One region of the Megasphaera sp. An286 genome, then DNA from elsewhere that is predicted to be linked to it. Evidence: riboswitches for the same ligand, from Rfam matches in the RefSeq annotation. Region 1 holds a riboswitch; each other region holds the start of a gene.
The links. A riboswitch is a leader RNA that binds a small molecule or an ion and turns the genes downstream of it on or off. The one in region 1 is predicted to bind FMN.
Positions count from the first base shown of each region.

Region 1 (6,328 bases):
AGGCGGCTATCCGCCGTCTCGTCGCCGCAACAGAAGACGACAACTACAGCATCTACCGGGCCAACGCCGAAGAGCTTCTCACCCACTTCGACTCTGTCGCCCTCCTGTCAGCAGCCATCAAGCTGCTCACGAAGGAGCCGGACACGACGCCGGTCAACATTACGGAAGAAGCGCCCCTGCGCGTCCACCGCTCCCGCCGTCCCTACGGCGACAAAAACCGCCGCCGCGACTATCGTCACGACCGCAGCGACCGGAACGACCGTTCCGAACGAAATGACCGGAGCGAACGCAGCGGAGACTATCGGAACGGCAATACGAAACGCCGTCACTTCGCGCCGCGGAAGCAAAACGACAACGCGTCGGGAACGTTCCGCCGCAGCGGCGAAAAGAAGGTCCGTAAGGAGCCGAACCGCTCCGTGTTCAAGCCCTATTTTAAAGACTAATTCGCCTATCAAAAAAACCGTACCCTCTGACGAGGATACGGTTTTTTCTTATTCATATGGCAATATCAAGGATATTATTTGCCTGTGAACGTAGCTTTACGTTTTTCAACGAAAGCGCCCATGCCTTCTTTCTGGTCTTCCGTAGCGAAGCAAAGGCCGAATACTTCGTCTTCATAAGCAATACCAGTGATAACGTCGCAGTTTATACCGCGGTTGATAGCTGCTTTGGAGAGCTGTACGGCGATCGGAGCGTTTTTCGCGATCTTCTTAGCCAATGCATATACGGTATCCATCAGTTCTTCCTGAGGAACAACTTTGTTTACGAGGCCGATACGATATGCTTCCTGAGCGTCGATCATGCCAGCCGTGAAAATCAGTTCTTTGCCGTAGCCGCGGCCAACGACACGGGGCAGACGCTGCGTGCCGCCGAAGCCCGGCGTAATGCCGAGGCCAACTTCGGGCTGACCGAATTTAGCGTTTTCAGAAGCATAACGGATGTCGCAAGCGCAGGACAGTTCGCAGCCGCCGCCCAAAGCGAAGCCGTTAATAGCAGCGATAACCGGCTGCGGCATGTTTTCGATTTCCGTAAACGTATCCTGACCGATTTTGCCGAATGCGCGACCTTCAACTGCATTCTTCGTGGACATTTCAACGATATCTGCGCCGGCTACGAAGGATTTGCTGCCGGAACCCGTGATAACGACGACTTTAATTTCGGAATCAGCGGCGATTTTGCCGACGAGGTCTCTTAATTCCGAAACCGTTTCCGTGTTCAGGGCGTTCAGAGCTTTCGGACGATTGATCGTAATCGTTGCAATACCGTTTTCTGCCGAGTAAAGAATGTTTTTGTAGTCCATAATTAGAACCCTCCCAAAATAATATATTCACACGTAGGACGTGCAAACAAGGGGCGTGAATACTCACGCCCACTGCCTGACAAATATAAATCGCTTGAGTTTACATTGCTTGCTTATAGAGTTGTGTTTGTACTGCTCGCCTATTATTTCGTGTAGTCGTAGAAGCCTTTGCCCGTCTTGCGGCCGAGGTAACCGGCGTTGACGTACGTTTTGAGGAGCGGGCACGGACGATATTTCGGATCGCCGAAGCCTTCATAGAGAACTTCCATGATGTGAAGGACAACGTCGTTGCCGATCAAGTCGCTCAAAGCCAAGGGGCCCATCGGATGGTTGAAGCCCAGTTTGCATACGGAGTCGATATCTTCTTTGGATGCTACGCCTTCCATCAAAGCCTGGATAGCTTCGTTGATCATGGGGATAACGACGCGGTTGCCTACGAAGCCCGGGAAGTCTGCAACTTTAACCGGGGATTTGCCGATTTCTTCGGATACTTCTTTGATTTTTGCGAACGTATCTTCAGAAGTAGCGATGCCGTTGATGAGTTCGATCAATTTCATGACCGGAGCCGGATTGAAGAAGTGCATGCCGATAACTTTGTCCGGACGTTTTGTAGCTGCGCCGATCTGCGTGATGGACAAAGAGGACGTGTTGCTGGCCAGGATCGTGTGTTCCGGGCAGAGTTCGTCTAATTCTTTGAAGATAGCCGATTTGATTTTCAGATCTTCGATAGCAGCTTCAACAACGAGGTCGATGTCTTTCATGTTGTCGGCCGTGCGGGTAACGAAGCCGGAAATGCGGCCCATTACGGCGTCTTTTTCTTCCTGCGTCATTTTTTCCTTGCTGACCAATTTCGTTAAGGCTTTATCAATTTTAGCTTTGCCGCCGGCGATGAATTCGTCTTTAATATCATTCAAAACGACTTCGCAACCGTTAACAGCAAATACCTGAGCGATACCGGAACCCATGGTGCCTGCGCCAATAACCATTACCTTTTTACAAAACATGTTAAACTCCTCCTTATTTCGCGTGATTTTTTTCACGAGTCTCTTTCGAAAACTCACGCGCGATATTAAAATAAGTTTCACTGCTTACACTCATAGTATATCACGTTTTCCAAAAAAATCTACCGAAAAAACGCGATTTTTCCAAAAAACTGCATATTATGTATACGTTTTTTTTATACACAAACCATGTCCAATACTTTTATTTCATCATTCGATACCAAAAGCGCCGTTTACTACGTTATATTATGAACGTTGGTCATACCAGATTATGTAATTTTTCACAATTCATTTTTTTGCCCTTCGCCGACATTTAAGGCCTGCAAGATATGGCGTCTTTGTTCGTATTGCCGCCTGTACATGGCCGTGTTGTCCTTATTCGGCATAAAGGTCTTGTGAACGGCGAGCTGCCGCTGGAGAGCCTGCTTGAGGTCGGCAATATCGCCGGCTCCGTAGGCGGCTACGATGCAGTTTGTCGGCACGGCCCCGCCGGCGACGCGCAGCGTCGATACCTGCGTGTCCAGCATGTCAGCCTTGATCTGATTCCACAAATCGTCACGGCTGCCGCCTTCCGTAATGGTCAGCGTCGTCAAGTCGATGCCTGCCGCCCGGTACCGGTCGGTGACCTCCATGTAATCGTAGCCGATGCCTTCGAGGACGCAGCGCCACATCGCCCCCTGGTCCGAGTCGAGTGTCAGGCCCGTGAAGGTACCGCGCACATGGGGGAAATCACCGTTGCCGCCCGTCAGGTAGGGAATGAACATCGCCCCGTCGCAGCCTGCTGGATGGCGTTCTGCTAATTTGTCCAGCTCGGCGTAGTATTCGTCGTCTTCGCGGCGGCAGACAGAGTCCTTAAACCAGCGCAGAGCCAGGCCGCCGGTCCGCACCATGCCCCAATAGAAATACGTCCCCGGCAAGGTGCCCGAATTGAAGATGAGGCCGCTTCCCGGCACGGACAATTCGGGGATGATGCCGTCCGTAGCGGCGCAGAACATAGCGCACGTGCCGGCTACGTCGACGGCCTTGCCCGCTTCCAGAATGCCGCTGCCCATCATGGATTCCATCGTATCGCCGGCGCCGGCGCAGATGGGAATGCCGGCGGGAAAGCCCGTTTCCAGGGCGTCGGCTTCGCAGAGACGGCCAATAATGTCCCAGGGCTTGACGATGCGCGGCATGTATTTCTTGTCGATGCCCAGGATGCGAAGCTGCTCATCGGACCACTCCTTGGTCACGACGTTGTAGCCCAGGCCCCAGCCGGACATAGCGCCCCAGTCGATAAAGGCGTCTTCTCCCTGCAATCCGGCCAGATGCATGAGGACGTACGGGCAGTTGTGGACGAACTTGACGCCCTTTTCCTTAAAGGCCGGAATATGCTTCATGAACCAGCGGGCAAACATGGCCGGGAACATGACGTTCGGCTCGGCGTTGCCCGTTTCGGCCGCCCAGATATCCAGCTTCAAGGCCTTCAGCCCTTCTACGTCGTCGGCCGTGCGGCTGTCCAGATAATTGACGTACGGCGTCACGGCGTTTCCTTCGGCGTCGATGCCGGCAATGCCGCAGATGATGCCGTCGCCCATGATAGCCCGCACCGCCGCCGGGGAAATCCCCTTTTCTTCCAGCTGGCGGCTGCACGACGCCATGCACTGCTTGATGAGGCGGTAATATTCGTCTACGTCCATCTGCACCCAGCCGGGATGAGGATAATACAGCGTCGTCTTGGCCGTATCCATAGCTACGCATTCCATGTCCTCGCTGTACACGGCGACCTTTACGCTCTGCGTCCCGGCGTCAAATCCCAAATAATATTTCTTTTCCATATCCATTACCTGCCCTTCTATCTTGCGGCAAATCAAAAAAAGGCCGGAATACATCCAGCCTTTTCGCACTTGAGAACGGCACGGCAAACACACCTGCGCCGCGCCCGAAGTCTTTTCTCATCCAGACTATACTGTCGGTCCCGGAATTTCGCCGGGTCAGCTCCCTCAGGAGGTTGCGGACTGTCACCGCCGGTCAGGACTCTGAAAGGATTTCCCTTTCTCACCTTGCCTCAAAGACTAAATATATTAATGTAAATATATTATGTATTTTTTACATATATATCATACTACGATGGAATGAAAAAAACAAGTAAGACGACGGCAAAAGCAAAGCCCGCCCGGTGAAACGGCCTTGTCCAGACGCCGACGACCTATTCGCCGCGCTGCGCTCCATAGTGCTCCTGCAGATATGCTTCGCTAAATTCGATGAACCGTTCCAGCAGCGGCGACAAGAACTGGTTCTTTTTCCAGACCATGTAGCTTCCGTTTTCGATGAACGGCTTCATAGGGCGCATGCACAAGCCCGGCAAGACCGTGTCGAAGTCCAGCCCCAAGGCCAGGCCGACGCCGTTGTCCGTCAGGACCATCTTGTTGTATGCCGACAGATTCATGTACACGGCCAGGCGCACGTCGGACTGCCATCGCCCCAGCCAGGCTTCGACCTGATTTTTTACGGACAAGCGGGCCGGCATGATGAGGCGCTGCCCGGCCAGATCCTGCGGCTCGACGGCCTCCTTCGCCGCCATGGGATGATCCTGCCGCATCAGCACGGTCCAGCGGTCCTTGAGAGGCATGCGCAGGTAGCTGTACTTGCTCACGTCTACGGGCTCAATGAGTAGTCCGAAATCGAGGGTTCCCTGCTCGATGCGCTCCTTCACGTCGTCGGCAATGCCCGTATACAAGGTAAACTGCACCTCTCCATAGGCCTGCTGAAAGGCCGCCATGACCTTGGCCATAGGCTCCAGATTCTTCGTCTCGCCGCAGCCGATGGCGATTTCGCCGGAAATGACCTCGTCCTGCCGCGACACTTCCTTCGCCGTCTTTTCGGCCAGGTCGACGAGCTCCTGGGCCCGGCGGCGCAGTATCATGCCCTCCTCAGTCAGTATGATGCTGTGCTTGCTGCGCTTGAACAGGGACACGCCGAACTCTTCCTCCATCTGCATGAGCTGGCGCGACAAGGTAGGCTGCGTGATGTGCAGCATCTTGGCCGCCTTCGTAATATTCTCTTCTCTGGCAACGACTAAAAAATACTTCAGCACGCGCAGTTCCATGTCCTATTCCCCTTTCAGCAGACGTTTCTCGAACGTTAAAGGCCATTCTTAAAATATATGTAATCGTATCATTTTTCCCCATAAAATTCAATCGTAGAGCAGCTCAAGGAAAAAGGGCCCTTTCCCCGATGGGAAAAAGCCCTCTCTCGTTTATTTATTGATGATCTTGCCGATATTTTTCAATTCGATGGAAATGGTGCCGTCGGGATTGTTGATAAACTGGATGTAATCCGTGTTTTCGATGTATTCCGACGGGAAGATGATTTCAATGCCCGTATCGGTCTTGATCTTGTGGCTGCGGCCGGCCCGTTCGGCAAAAGCCTTGGCGATGGGCACGTCAGCAGGCAGCTTGGCCTCCTCCAGCTGGGCGGCAAATTCATTCCGCATGGCCTGCGAACCGGCGAACACCTCGGCCCCCAGATCCTGCGGCGAAAAGGCTTCGGCCGTCTCGGCGTTTTCGACAAGGTAATTCTTGGCCTTCGATAAGACCTCCACCGTATTTCCGCCGTGGTCCTCAGCCACCTTAGCGGCAATCTTGCTGACCAGCTTGACGGCGTCCCTGGCCGAAATGACCGACGTGCACTGCAGGAGCCGTTCCGGCAGGATATAGACGTCTTCCCCGTCCATCTGCCGCTTCTTGTCGACGAAGCGGATGGAGAAATCGCCGCAGTGTATGAGAGCGTAGGCCTCTATCTTCTGGGACGCGCCGGGCAGGATGGCGTAATGCTTGATGAGCTTGTTGTACACTGCCCCGTCGTCGTCCAATATCTGATGAGTATAGGCCGTCTTGTTGTCCAGCAGGAGTACGCCGATGCAGCGCACGTCGGCGTCGTCATTGAAATCGACGACGAGGACGTCCAGCGACGCCGGCCCGTCGCAGTGCAACAAGATGTCGTAGAGCTGCCGCGCCGTCTGGGACGCGAACTCGTCGAAGTCCAT
Region 1 covers NZ_NFIY01000005.1:21,737-28,064, forward strand. The annotation lists gene B5F80_RS03645 (DEAD/DEAH box helicase) at 1-443, shown strand, start outside; gene B5F80_RS03650 (short-chain-enoyl-CoA hydratase) at 518-1,300, opposite strand; gene B5F80_RS03655 (3-hydroxybutyryl-CoA dehydrogenase) at 1,444-2,304, opposite strand; gene B5F80_RS03660 (FGGY family carbohydrate kinase) at 2,583-4,118, opposite strand; FMN riboswitch at 4,224-4,360, opposite strand; gene B5F80_RS03665 (LysR family transcriptional regulator) at 4,490-5,389, opposite strand; gene B5F80_RS03670 (nucleoid-associated protein) at 5,540-6,328, opposite strand, start outside.

Region 2 (6,328 bases), on a different contig from region 1:
AGACGAGCTCTGCACGCAGCACGGCGCGTCGTCGGTCCTCGTCGCCGACCACAATAAAATCTGGCAGGCCCGCAAGGCCTTTGCCGAGGCAGTCCGCGCCGAAAGTCTCATCGTCAGCAAAGAAGACGTCGTCGTCCCCGTCGACCAGGAACCGCTCCTGCTGGCGGAAATTCTCCGCCTGGCCGGCAAATACGGCCTGATCACCCGCATTGCCAGCCACGCCGGCGACGGCAACATCCATCTCAACATCTTAAAGCCCGACGATACGCCCTACGAAGACTGGGCCCGCCGGGTCGAACAAAACCAGCAGGAGCTGTACGCCTTCATCTACGCCCACGGCGGCCGCTTATCGGGCGAGCACGGCATCGGCTTTAAGCGGAAGCATTTGATGGAAGAATTTACCAATCCCGACGAGCTGGCCATGATGAAAGCTATCAAAAAAGCCCTGGACCCCAACAATATCCTCAATCCGGGCAAAATATTCGACATAGAATAGGCCTGTCCCAGCCCGGCCGGCCGCGGCGGCTCTTGCCAAGGATAGCCATTCTGTGTATAATGATTCATGTAGTCATATATCTTCAGGGCAGGGTGAAATTCCCGATCGGCGGTATAGTCCGCGAACGCTACGGCGTAGGAGCCATGTGCTCGTGATTTGGTGCAATTCCAAAACCGACAGTATAGTCTGGATGGAAGAAGATACGATGAAGCTGCCGCCGCGCAGCTTGTGTTGTGTTGACCAAAAAGCCCTGACGCTGCTGAACAGACCGTCAGGGCTTTATCATATTCAGGAGGTTTTATTGTGGCAAAGGAAAACAGAAAATTCAATACCGTAGAAGAAGCAATCGAAGAATTGCAAGCCGGGCACATCATCATCGTCACCGACGACCCGGATAGAGAAAATGAAGGCGACTTTATCTGCGCCGCCCAGTACTGCACGACAGAAAACATGAACTTCATGGCGACCCACGGCAAGGGCCTCATCTGCATGCCCATGAGCATCGAATACGCCCGTAAGCTCGGCCTGCCGCCGATGGTAAGCGACAATACGGACAATCACGAAACGGCCTTCACCGTCTCCATCGACCACGTCGATACGACGACGGGTATTTCCGCCGTAGAACGGGCGCTGACGGCCCGCAAATGCACGGAAGAAACGGCCCGTCCCGAAGACTTCCGCCGTCCCGGCCATAACTTCCCCTTGATCGCCAAGCGCGGCGGCGTCCTGGCCCGCAACGGCCATACGGAAGCGACGGTCGACCTCATGCGCCTTGCCGGACTGAAGCAAGTCGGCCTGTGCTGCGAAATCATGGCCGACGACGGCACGATGATGCAGACACCGCAGCTGTGGGAATTGGCCGACAAGTACAATTTAAAATTCATCACCATTCACGACCTGCAGAACTACTGCCGCCGCCACGACAAGCACGTCGTCCGCGAAGCCGTCGCTAAAATGCCGACGAAATTCGGCGAATTCAAGATTTACGGCTACGTCAACGACTTGACGGGCGAACACCACGTCGCCCTCGTCAAAGGCGACATCGGCGACGGCAAAAACCTGCTCTGCCGCGTCCACTCCGAATGCCTGACGGGCGACGTATTCGGTTCGTGCCGCTGCGACTGCGGCGAACAGCTGGCCGCCGCCATGACCCAGATCAACGCCGAAGGCCGGGGCATTCTCCTCTACATGCGCCAGGAAGGCCGGGGCATCGGCCTCATCAACAAGCTGAAGGCCTACGTCCTCCAGGAACAGGGCTACGACACCGTAGAAGCCAATGAAAAACTGGGCTTTGCGCCGGACCTGCGCGAATATTGGATAGGCGCTCAGATTCTGCAGGATTTGGGAGCCAAAGAACTGCGCCTGCTGACGAACAACCCGGAAAAAATCTACGGCCTCGAAGGCTTCGGCGTAGAAATCGTAGAACGCGTGCCGATTGAAATGAAGCCCCAGGAGTTCGACGAATTCTACTTGGAAACGAAAAAACATAAGATGGGACACATTCTCCCCCATTTGCGCTGATACGCGCCGATAAAGGGAGCCGCATCGGATTTCGCCGACGCGGCTCCTTTTCGTTACGCCCGTTGTTCCTTCAATATGAATTGATCCTTATGATATTCGATAAGGCCCTCTTTTTTCATCCGGCTCAGCTCTGCTGACATGGCGCTCCGGTCGACAGAGAGGAAATCGGCCAGCTGCTGCCGGTTAAAGGGCAGCGTAAACGACGGCGCTCCCTGCCGCAGCGCTTCTTCCGACAAATAAAACATGAGCTTCTGCCGCGTCGACCGCTGCGACATATAGCGGATTTTCTGGGTGAGCTCCATATTGCGCCGGGCCATGATCGCCAGAAGATTTAAAGCTACCCGTTCCTGAGACTTCGTCAAAACTTGTCCGGCGTGGATGATGCTGTTCACGTTGATAAATAAGACTTCCGTCGGCTCTACTGCGACGACATCTACTGTCGACGACGCGTCGGGAATACAGGCAAAGGCTTCGCCGAATAAGCTGCCTGGGCGCATCTGCGACAAGATATTCCGGTTTCCCCAATAGTCTTCCTGCAGGATGTGGACCATGCCGGACAAGACGATGCCGATTTGCCCGATAGGATCGCCGGCATACCAGATAAAATTTCCCTTGGCGTAGGTCCGTTTATATGCCTTCATGCCGTCTAATATCTTGCTGATTTCTTCCGCCGGGATGCCGGCGAACAGCTCGGAATGCTGTATGACAGGTAAAAAAGAATTCAAATTCATCCACCTCGTTGTAAAAACAACAGATTTTTCCCTCGCGCCATAGTATACTTTCATCATAACGCAGCGCCGCCTAACACGGCGCTGCCTGCCAATACGATACCTAATGGGAGGAATACTATATGATTCGAAGAATTATTCAGATAGACGCGGAAAAATGCAACGGCTGCGGCGCCTGCGCGGCGGCCTGCCACGAAGGAGCCATCGCCATGGTAGACGGAAAAGCCCGTCTCATGCGCGACGATTACTGCGACGGATTAGGCGACTGCCTGCCCCACTGCCCGACAAACGCCATCACCTTCGTAGAGCGCGAAGCCGCCCCCTATGACGAAGCTGCCGTAAAGGCCAATATGAAAACAAAAGGCTTAGAATATAAGGGCAGATGTCCTGGCAGCCAGGCCCGCACCCTTTCTCACAGCTGCCCCGGCCAGGCGGCTAAATCCCTGCAGGCCTCTACAGCAGTTTCCAGCACGCCGGCATCGAACCAATCACAGCTGCGCCAATGGCCCGTGCAAATCAAGCTCGCGCCGGTCAAAGCGGACTATTTCGACGGAGCCCATCTGCTCATCGCCGCAGACTGCACAGCTTATGCCTACGCCCGGTTCCACGAGGATTTCATCTGCAATAAAATCACCCTTATCGGCTGCCCTAAATTGGACAGCGTCGACTATTCTGAAAAATTGACGGAAATCATCAGGCAGAACGATATCAAGGACGTCGTCATCGTCCGCATGGAAGTCCCCTGCTGCGGCGGCTTGGAAATGGCTGCAAAGAAAGCCCTTCAGCAGAGCGGCAAGTTCATTCCCTGGCAGGTCAAGACCCTTACGATCGACGGCCGCATCAAGGAAGACTGATGTTCTGGCTTAAAGCAATTCCCCGCCCTTTATATTGTAAAAAAAGAAGCTTACCTTTCATAGGATAAGCTTCTTTTTTATGGAGAGAAACTTCGTACCGCCTTATACGTTCCATTCTTCTTTCAGCGTAGATAAGCACATGAAAGTCTGAGACGACGAAACCGTCGGGATTTCATTCAACTCTTCCATAAGGAATTTTTCTAAATCGTCAGGAGTTTTTACCAATACTTTCAAGAGGTAATCAAAGGCCCCCACTACGTGATGGCACTCCAAGACCTGAGGGAACTGGACGACCTTTTCCCGGAATTCTTCGACGTCGCCGGACCGTTCCATATTAACCATAATAAAAGCCGTGACGTTGTATCCCGTCTTACGGCGGCTGATTTTTGCGCCATATCCTTCAATGATACCGGCGTGTTCCATTTTTCTGATTCGTTCTGCTACAGCCGGTATGGACAAACCGACAACTTTGCTGATTTCCGTAGCAGAAGCTTTTCCGTTTCGCTTCAAAATTGTCAAAATTTTGTCATCAATGTGATCCATATGTCGTTACCATCCTCTACAAATATTTATAGTTATATTATCTTACATTTTGAAGAAAAAGTAAATATTATTCAAGAAAATACTTCCGTTCCGCTTAAAATTTTACATGTAGGGGATAGTTATTCAGCTATACGAAAGTCGGCATTCATGTCGGAAAAACGGCTGCGGAACCCGTCGGTCATGTAAATCGTTCCATCGGTTCCCGTAATTTCGCATTCTACGCCGTCCATGCCGTCGATAAAAGCCAATCCCTTCTGCGGGCCTAACACAAAGACAACTGTCGTCAAGATATCGCTGAGCATTCCTGCATGCTCCACGTCTCCGTCGATGACGATAGAGTCGCTCATGACGCCCGAATCGGCGGGATATCCCGTGACGGGATCAAAAATATGGTGATACCGCTTTCCATCCTGAATGAAGTACCGTTCATAATCGCCAGACGTCGACAAGGCCTGGTTTTCTATGCTTACGATGCCCAGGTATTCGCCATCTTTATCCGAACGGGGGTGCTTCATGCCGATGTTCCAGGCTTTGCCCTTGCTCGTCTTGCCGACGGCGTACATAGAGCTGGCGCCCATATTGATCAGTCCGCTTTCAATATGATGGGCTTCGTAAATCTTGCGGACCTCATCGACGGCATAGCCTTTGGCGACGCCGCCCAGGTCGATGGACATGCCGGCCTTGGCCAGCATGACGCTGTGGTCTTCCGGACGAAGGAGGATATCCTTATAGTTGACGCGCTGCATCGCTTCGGCCAGCTCTCCTGCTTCCGGAACGTGCTGATGTTCCGTCCCGATCTGCCAGAGATTGGTAATAATGCCGACGGTAATATCCCACTCGCCGCTGCTCCGTTCTGAAAAGCCCTTGGCAAAGGAAATCATCTCGTATACCGCCGGGTCTACCTGCACGTAATGGGAGCCGGCAGCAGCGTTGATCTTGCTCACGTCGCTGTCGGGATTTTGCGAGCTCGCCAGGGCGTCCAGCCGCGCGATGCGGGCAAAGCTTTCATCTACGGCTTCCTGTGCTTCTTTCCCAGTCGCCCGCAGAGAAACGGTCGTATCCATGGCGATACCGCTCCTATCATAAGAAGACTCCGGATGCAGAGAGCATCCGGAGCAACTCATCACGACCAGGAAAGCGGCGGTAAGAATATATCTTGCCCTGCGTTTCCAGTTCATCATATTAACCTATCTTTTCTTCTGCTTTTACGTCAGCCAGCAAGGAAGCAATCGCCTTCGTCGGGCATTTTGCTACGCACGTAGCTTCTTCGCAGTTATGGCAGATTTCCGGATTGACGACAGCCAAATGGTCGACAACCTTAACGCCGCCTTCATGAGCGCAGTTCTTCACGCACAGACCGCAGCCGATACAAGCAGCCGAGCAGTCCTTACGAGCTACAGCGCCCATTTCCTTGGACGAGCAGCTGACGGAAACCTTCGCGCTGATCGGCAGCAATTCAATGACGTGGTTCGGACAAATGCTGGCGCATTTACCGCAGCCGGTGCACAGCTGCTTATTAACCTTCGGAAGACCGTCTTCGCCCATGGTCATAGCGCCGAAGGGGCAGGCCTTTACGCAGTTGCCGAAACCGAGACAGCCGTATTTGCAGAATTTCGGACCCTGCTGTACGATTTTAGCGGCAGCGCAGTCATGAACGCCTTTGTATTCATAGGCCAATTTCGCGATGCCGTTGCCGCCGCGGCAGCGGATGTGAGCGTATTTCGGTTCCGTAGCTTCGGCAACCTTACCGGTCAGCTGGGCGACGATAGCTGCAACTTCAGCTTTACCGGGAACGCAAAGGTTAGGCGGAACATCGGGATCAAGAACGACAGCTTCTGCGTATTTAGCGCAGCCAGGGAATCCGCAGGCGCCGCACTGGCCTTTCGGCAATGCTTCTTCAACTTCGCCGATAAGCGGATTTTCTTCCATGGCGAACTTCTTATCTGCAAATGCAAGGACAAAGCCGAACACTACGCCGATGCAAGTCAGAATAACGACTGCCATGATTGCAATCTCAGTGTAATTCATAATAAATATTCCAACTCCTTTGCGTAATTAAATCATACCGGAGAAACCAAGGAAGGCCAACGAAAGCATACCGGCAACGATGAAGGCAATCGGAGTGCCTTTGAGCGAATGGGGTACGTCGGCGAAATCCAGTTTTTCACGGGCGCTGGCCATGAGGA
Region 2 covers NZ_NFIY01000001.1:40,375-46,702, reverse strand. The annotation lists gene B5F80_RS00170 (FAD-binding oxidoreductase) at 1-496, shown strand, start outside; FMN riboswitch at 571-702, shown strand; gene B5F80_RS00165 (bifunctional 3,4-dihydroxy-2-butanone-4-phosphate synthase/GTP cyclohydrolase II) at 800-2,017, shown strand; gene B5F80_RS00160 (Crp/Fnr family transcriptional regulator) at 2,071-2,742, opposite strand; gene B5F80_RS00155 (4Fe-4S binding protein) at 2,868-3,599, shown strand; gene B5F80_RS00150 (Lrp/AsnC family transcriptional regulator) at 3,702-4,142, opposite strand; gene B5F80_RS00145 (FAD:protein FMN transferase) at 4,262-5,206, opposite strand; gene rnfB (RnfABCDGE type electron transport complex subunit B) at 5,325-6,170, opposite strand; gene B5F80_RS00135 (RnfABCDGE type electron transport complex subunit A) at 6,198-6,328, opposite strand, start outside.
Region 2: it holds a riboswitch for FMN, as region 1 does, so the genes downstream of both, B5F80_RS00165 (bifunctional 3,4-dihydroxy-2-butanone-4-phosphate synthase/GTP cyclohydrolase II) here and B5F80_RS03660 (FGGY family carbohydrate kinase) in region 1, are expected to answer to the same signal.

Region 3 (6,328 bases), on a different contig from region 1:
GCCGTTCTGCCAGCGCAGCGTATCCATATTACACCGTAAAGCCGCCGTATTCCTGCAGGGCGTGGCGGCACAGGCAATCGTCGTCGCCGTACAGTTCGACGGCTTTCATGATCAGGGTACGCAGGCGGAGAGAGTTTTCCGCCATGCAGTCTACGACTTCCGAATGAGTCAGGGCGGACGGAGAAATGCCGGCGGCAAAGTTCGTAACCATGGAAACCGTAGCGTAGCAGATTTCAGCTTCCCGGGCCAGGCAGACTTCCGGCACGTTGGTCATGCCGACGAGGTCGCCGCCCAGCGTTTCGTACATCTTGATTTCCGCCGGCGTTTCAAACCGTGGTCCTTCCGTGCATACGTAGGTGCCGCCGTTGTGCAGGGCGTATCCTCCCAGTTCGTCAGCCGCTGCCATGAGGGTACGGCGCAGGGTCGGGCAGTACGGCTCGGTCATATCGACGTGGACGACGCCGTTTTCCCCGCCGTCAAAGAAAGACGTATGGCGCGACTTCGTAAAATCGAGGAACTGGTCGGGCAGGACAAATTCGTTCGGCTTAAAGTCGCGGTTCAGGGACCCGACGGCCGTCGTCGAAATAACGGCTGTAACGCCTAACCGCTTTAAGCCCAGCATGTTGCCCCGGTAGTTGATCAGATGAGGCGGTATGGAATGGGTTTTACCATGACGGGGAAGGAAAATCAGTTCTTTTCCCTCATATGTGCCGCGGACATAATGGATCGTGCCGTAAAAGGTGTCCATGTGATGCTCTTTGGCGTTTTTCAGCATCTTGATATCGCAGACGCCCGTACCGCCGATGATGGCAATTAAGCCCATACTATCACTCCTTATGTGCGTTTTCGAATAAAGTAACTAATTCGTCGTGGCTGATGACGTATTTTTCACCGCAGTAATGGCAGGTCATCTCTACCTGCGGGTCCTGCAGCAGTTCCTCCTTATCCTGGGCTCTCAGGGACAGGAGGACGTTTTCAATGCGCTGGCGCGAGCACGTGCACTGCCACCAGGCAGGCTTGCGGAATAATTCTTTAAAATGCATGCCGCTTAAAATAATGTCGATCAGCCCTTCTCCATCGGGATGATTCTTCAAATACGTCGTAATCGGCCCGATCTGCGTAATGTTGGCCTCGACCCGCGCTAAGTCTTCTTCTTTCGCTCCCGGCAGCGCCTGGACGAGAAAGCCGCCTGACGCGGCAATCGTATAGTCCCGGTCGACGAGGACGCCTAAGCTGATCGTCGAGGGAATCTGCTCCGACGTGTATAAGTAATAAGCCAAATCTTCGGCAATTTCGCCGGATACGAGGTCGGCTTGGCTCGTATAGGTCATCTGCTCCGGCGTAAAGCGCGTTACCGTCAGCTGGCCGTGCTGGCCTACAGCGGCTCCTACATCTAATTTTCCGTTTGCTTTGAGGGGCAAATCCACTGCGGGATTGTCGATATAGCCCCGTACTTTATTGGAATCGAAGGCGTCGACGTGAACGGCTCCTAATGGGCCGTCGCCGGCAAATTTAAGGGAAACGCCTTCATGATTTTTATAGTCTCCGGCCAGGAGGAGCGCTCCCGTCATGGCCCGGCCCAAGGCGGCGCAGGCCACAGGCGACAAATGATGCCGCTGCCGCGCCGTTTCGGTTATGCGGCGCGTCTGGGCGATAGAAACGCGAATTAACTCGTCTGATGTATAATGGACGATCTGGTCTTCAATATGCATCCTGTTCTGATATCCTTTCTACATAAAATCTGAATCTAATTATACTACACCTGCGAGTATTTTTCACTACTAATTTGGCAGGTCGGAAAAACTGTGCTGCCCGCTGCCGGACTCTTTCGCCGTGCCGGCAGGATTTCTCCCTTCCGCATGGAATTATGTATATAAGAAACGGAAAAAGGGGGCATTACTATGGCAGACGAAAAGAAGGAATATACGGCGGCAGACGGCCGGGATATCTTGATCATTCCGCCGTCGGCGCCGCTGGATACGGCAGAAGATGAAGATCCGGAAACGCCCTACCTGGCTTCGGATATGTACCGGCGCATCGTCGCGCTCATCAACAATTTTGAATCGGACATGCCCGACGATATGCAGGCCGGCGGCCGCCTCGTATCGGCCGGCAACATTACCTTCAGCATTCAGGACGTAGGCTTTTGGGACCCGAACATGATCGTCTTCTACGGCGAACTATCTGACGGCTCTCACGTCGAATTGGTTCAGCACTTGTCTCAGCTGAACCTGCTTCTCGTCGCCGTCAAGCGGACCGACGATACGGACAAGCCGCGGCGGATCATCGGCTTTACGACGAAAGATGAGCCCGATACGGAGCCTGCGGCAGAATAACTGCATACGGCGTATAAAAGAGGCTGGTGCGCGAAGAAATTCTTCGGCATCAGCCTCTTGCGTTTTCTTACAGTTCTTTTATGAGGTTGACCATTTCGATAGCCGCTGTCGCTACGTCGAAGCCCTTGTTGCCCGCTTTCGTGCCGGCCCGTTCGATAGCCTGTTCGATATTTTCCGTCGTAATGACGCCGAACATGATAGGCACGCCTGTCTTCAGGGACGCCTGAGCAATGCCCTTGGCTGCTTCATTGCAGACCAGGTCGTAGTGGCTCGTCGCGCCGCGGATGACTGCGCCGAGGCAGATGACGGCGTCGTATTTGCCCGATTCGGCCATTTTCTGGGCGATGAGGGGAATTTCAAAGGAGCCGGGAACCCAGGCCGTCGTGATATCGTCGTCGCTTACGCCGTGACGATGGAGGGCGTCGTATGCGCCGCCGAGGAGCTTGCTGCAGATAAATTCGTTGAAACGCGCTACGACGATACCAAACTTAGAACCAGAACCAATTAATTGACCTTCTTTAATGTGTGCCATAGTAGAACACTCTCCTATTCTGAAATAGTATTTTAAAATCCATTTTCCAACAGCGTTTCCATTGTGATGCCGGAACGTTTGCCCGTATGGGCTGTTGTAAAGCTATGGACATATTTCCCAATTACGTCGGTTTCCAAATTGACGACGGCGCCGGGATGCTTGTCGATGAGCGTCGTATTGGCCATCGTATGGGGAATGATGGAAACGGAAAATTGGCTGTTGCCTACGGAAACGACGGTCAGGCTGATGCCGTCGATAGCGATAGAGCCCTTTTCGACGATGAACGGCTCCATGTCCTTGGGAATGGAAATCGTAATGACCCGGGCGATGCCGTCGGCGGCGATGCGGGCGATATGGCCGACGCCGTCGATATGGCCGCTGACGATGTGGCCGCCCAGCCTGCCGCCGACCTGCATAGCCCGTTCCAAATTGACCTTCGAGCCGCTCTTGATGTCGCTCAGGGACGAACGGCGCATCGTTTCGTGCATGACGTCGGCCGTGAAGGACGAATCCGTCATGGAGGTCACCGTCAGGCAGACGCCGTTGACGGCGATGCTGTCGCCGAGCTGCGTCCCTTCCAGTACCTTACGGGCCTGAATCGTCAGCTTTATCGAGTCGGGACGGCGGTCCATCTGGCCGACGGTGCCCAATTCCTCAATGATGCCAGTGAACATAAGCTCCCTCCCTGTTCGCATTATACGCTGTAATCAAAATATTGCCGTCGTGCAGCTCGACCGAATCGTAAGACAGGGGCAGGCATTCGTCGAGGGAATCGACGCCGTGGCCGCCGACAGACGACAGGGCCTGTTCGCCGCCGATGACTTTGTCGCCGATAAAGGCGTATATCTTATCGACGAGCTTGTGGTCGAAGAAGGTTCCCTGAATCTTGCTGCCCCCTTCGACGAGGATGCTCTGCAACCCCTGCTTGTACAGCAAGTCCAGGGCGGCAGGCAAATCGATGTGGCGATCCTTGTTCAGCGGAGCCAGCAGGACGGTGACGCCCATGTTTTTCAATTCTCTCATCTTTTCTACCGGGCAGAGGGACGTCGTCACGACGATGGTCGGCGACGTCTTATCCGTCAGGACGAGGGAATTGAGGGGAATATGCCCCTGCGAATCCATGATGATGCGTACCGGCTGGTGCGGTTCGTCGTGGGCTTCGCGGCGGATGCGGCAGGTCAGCAGCGGATTGTCGAGCTTGACCGTATTGATGCCGACGAGGATGCCGTCGTAGATAGAGCGCAGGTAGTGGCCGTAATTGCGGGCCCATTGATTCGTAATCCACTGGGATTTTCCCGTCCGCGAGGCGATGCAGCCGTCGAGGCTCTGCGCTATTTTGACGGCGATAAACGGCTTCTGCACCATCATATTTTTAATGAATACTTCGTTCAGCTGAGCGGCTTCCTTGGAAAGCAGCCCGATTTCGACAGGTATGCCGGCCTGCCGGAGAATGGCCGCTCCCTTTCCCGCTACGAGAGGGTTGGGATCCAGCATGGCGATGACGACCTTGCCGACTCCCTTTTCCACGAGCGTGCGGGCGCAGGGCGGCGTCCGCCCGTAATGCGCGCAGGGTTCCAGCGTAACGTATACCGTCGCGCCCTTTGCCTTGTCGCCGGCTTCGCGCAGGGCCCATACTTCCGCATGGGGCGTGCCGGCCTGGCGATGGTAGCCCGTGCCGACGATTTCACCGTCTTTTACGATGACGCAGCCGACGGCCGGATTCGGCGTTGTATACCCTAAGGCCAGCTTTGCCAGCTCCAGGGCTTTTCTCATATAATCTACCGGTTCCAAATCTGTCATTCCTTTCCTGATAGATTTTGTTATAAAAAATAAAAAGGCTACGGGTATGGAAACCCAATAGCCTTTTGCGCACAACAAAAATAAACGAAACGTCGTCTTTTCCCATCCAGACTATACTGTCGGTACCGAAATCGCATCGGTTCAGCCCCGCTTACGCCAGGCTAGCGGACTATACCGCCGGTCAGGAATTGAAAGCTGCCCTTTCTCACCTTGCCCCAAAGACTATTATTCATATCCACCTATGATTTTAGCACATAAGGGATAGAAATACAAGTACAGACTTCTTACCGCAGCGCGGCGATGGCTGCAGCCCGGTCTGCCGCTCCAAATACGGCGCTTCCCGCAACGAGGAAGGTAGCGCCGGCTTCCTTGACCGCCTGTACTGTATCGGCGTTGACGCCGCCGTCTACTTCTACGACGGCTTCCGTGTTGCCGACGGAATCGAGCAGCGCCCTGGCTTCACGGATTTTATCCAGCGAATAAGGAATGAATTTCTGGCCGCCGAAACCGGGATTGACGCTCATGATGAGGATCATATCGAGCTGCGCCGCCACGCAGGATAAAGACGATACGGGCGTAGCCGGATTCAAGGCAACGCCGCACTTCATGCCGGCGCTGCGGATATGCTGCAGCGTGCTGTCCAGGTGAGGACACGCTTCCTGATGGACTGTAACGTACTGCACGCCGGCTTTTGCCAGGCCGTCTACGTATACGTCGGGATGTTCGACCATCAAATGGGCGTCGAAGGGAATGGAAACGTGCTTCCGCAAGGCGGCGATGATCGGCACGCCGAACGTCAGGTTCGGCACGAAATGGCCGTCCATCATATCGAGATGGATGCAGTCTGCTCCCTTTGATTCTACGTCTTTAATTTCTTCAGCCAGCCGGGAAAAATCGGCGGACAAAATAGAAGGACAAATGTGTATCATACCTATCGGTTCCTTTCGAGAATAGAATTGACGATTTTGCAGTACGTTTCATACCGTTCTTTCTGTATCTTGCCTTCGGCAACGGCATCCTTTACGGGGCAGTCCGGCTCCGACAAGTGGAGGCATGACGAAAAGCGGCAGCGTCCGCCGTAAGGCGTCATGTCAGGAAATAAGGCGAAGACCTCCCCTTTGTCGAGATGTTCGAATTCCAGCGAACTGAATCCCGGCGTATCGATGACATACGTATCGCCTTCCAGCTGCATGATTTCCGAGTGCCTCGTCGTATGGCGGCCCCGCTTTATTTTTTCGCTGACTGAGCCGACAGACAGGTCCCGCCCTAAAATCTGAGACAGCAGGCTCGACTTCCCGACGCCGGACGGCCCGGCAAATACGGTCATCTTATGAGGAAGCAAAGCCTTGATGGAGTCCAGCCCTTCGCCGGTAACGGCAGACACAAGATAGACATCATAGCCGCAGGTTTCATAAAAGGCTTTATAAGCTTCCGCTGTTTCACGGTCTAAATCGCACTTGTTAAAGCACAGCTTCGGATGAACGCCGCCGTATTCGCAGGTCATGAGCAGCTTGTCGACGAGAAACTGATTGGGATCCGGCGATTGCGCCGCCATGATGACAAACATCTGATCGATGTTGGCCACAGCCGGGCGGCGGAGGCTGTTCCGCCGCGGCAGCTGCTTTTCGACAACGCCCTTTCCGCCGCCTAATTCCGTAAT
Region 3 covers NZ_NFIY01000004.1:106,494-112,821, reverse strand. The annotation lists gene mtnA (S-methyl-5-thioribose-1-phosphate isomerase) at 1-27, opposite strand, end outside; gene mtnP (S-methyl-5'-thioadenosine phosphorylase) at 29-823, opposite strand; gene hslO (Hsp33 family molecular chaperone HslO) at 828-1,712, opposite strand; gene B5F80_RS03410 (DUF6173 family protein) at 1,902-2,336, shown strand; gene ribE (6,7-dimethyl-8-ribityllumazine synthase) at 2,404-2,868, opposite strand; gene B5F80_RS03400 (riboflavin synthase) at 2,901-3,542, opposite strand; gene ribD (bifunctional diaminohydroxyphosphoribosylaminopyrimidine deaminase/5-amino-6-(5-phosphoribosylamino)uracil reductase RibD) at 3,523-4,659, opposite strand; FMN riboswitch at 4,759-4,895, opposite strand; gene rpe (ribulose-phosphate 3-epimerase) at 4,953-5,597, opposite strand; gene rsgA (ribosome small subunit-dependent GTPase A) at 5,600-6,328, opposite strand, start outside.
Region 3: it holds a riboswitch for FMN, as region 1 does, so the genes downstream of both, ribD (bifunctional diaminohydroxyphosphoribosylaminopyrimidine deaminase/5-amino-6-(5-phosphoribosylamino)uracil reductase RibD) here and B5F80_RS03660 (FGGY family carbohydrate kinase) in region 1, are expected to answer to the same signal.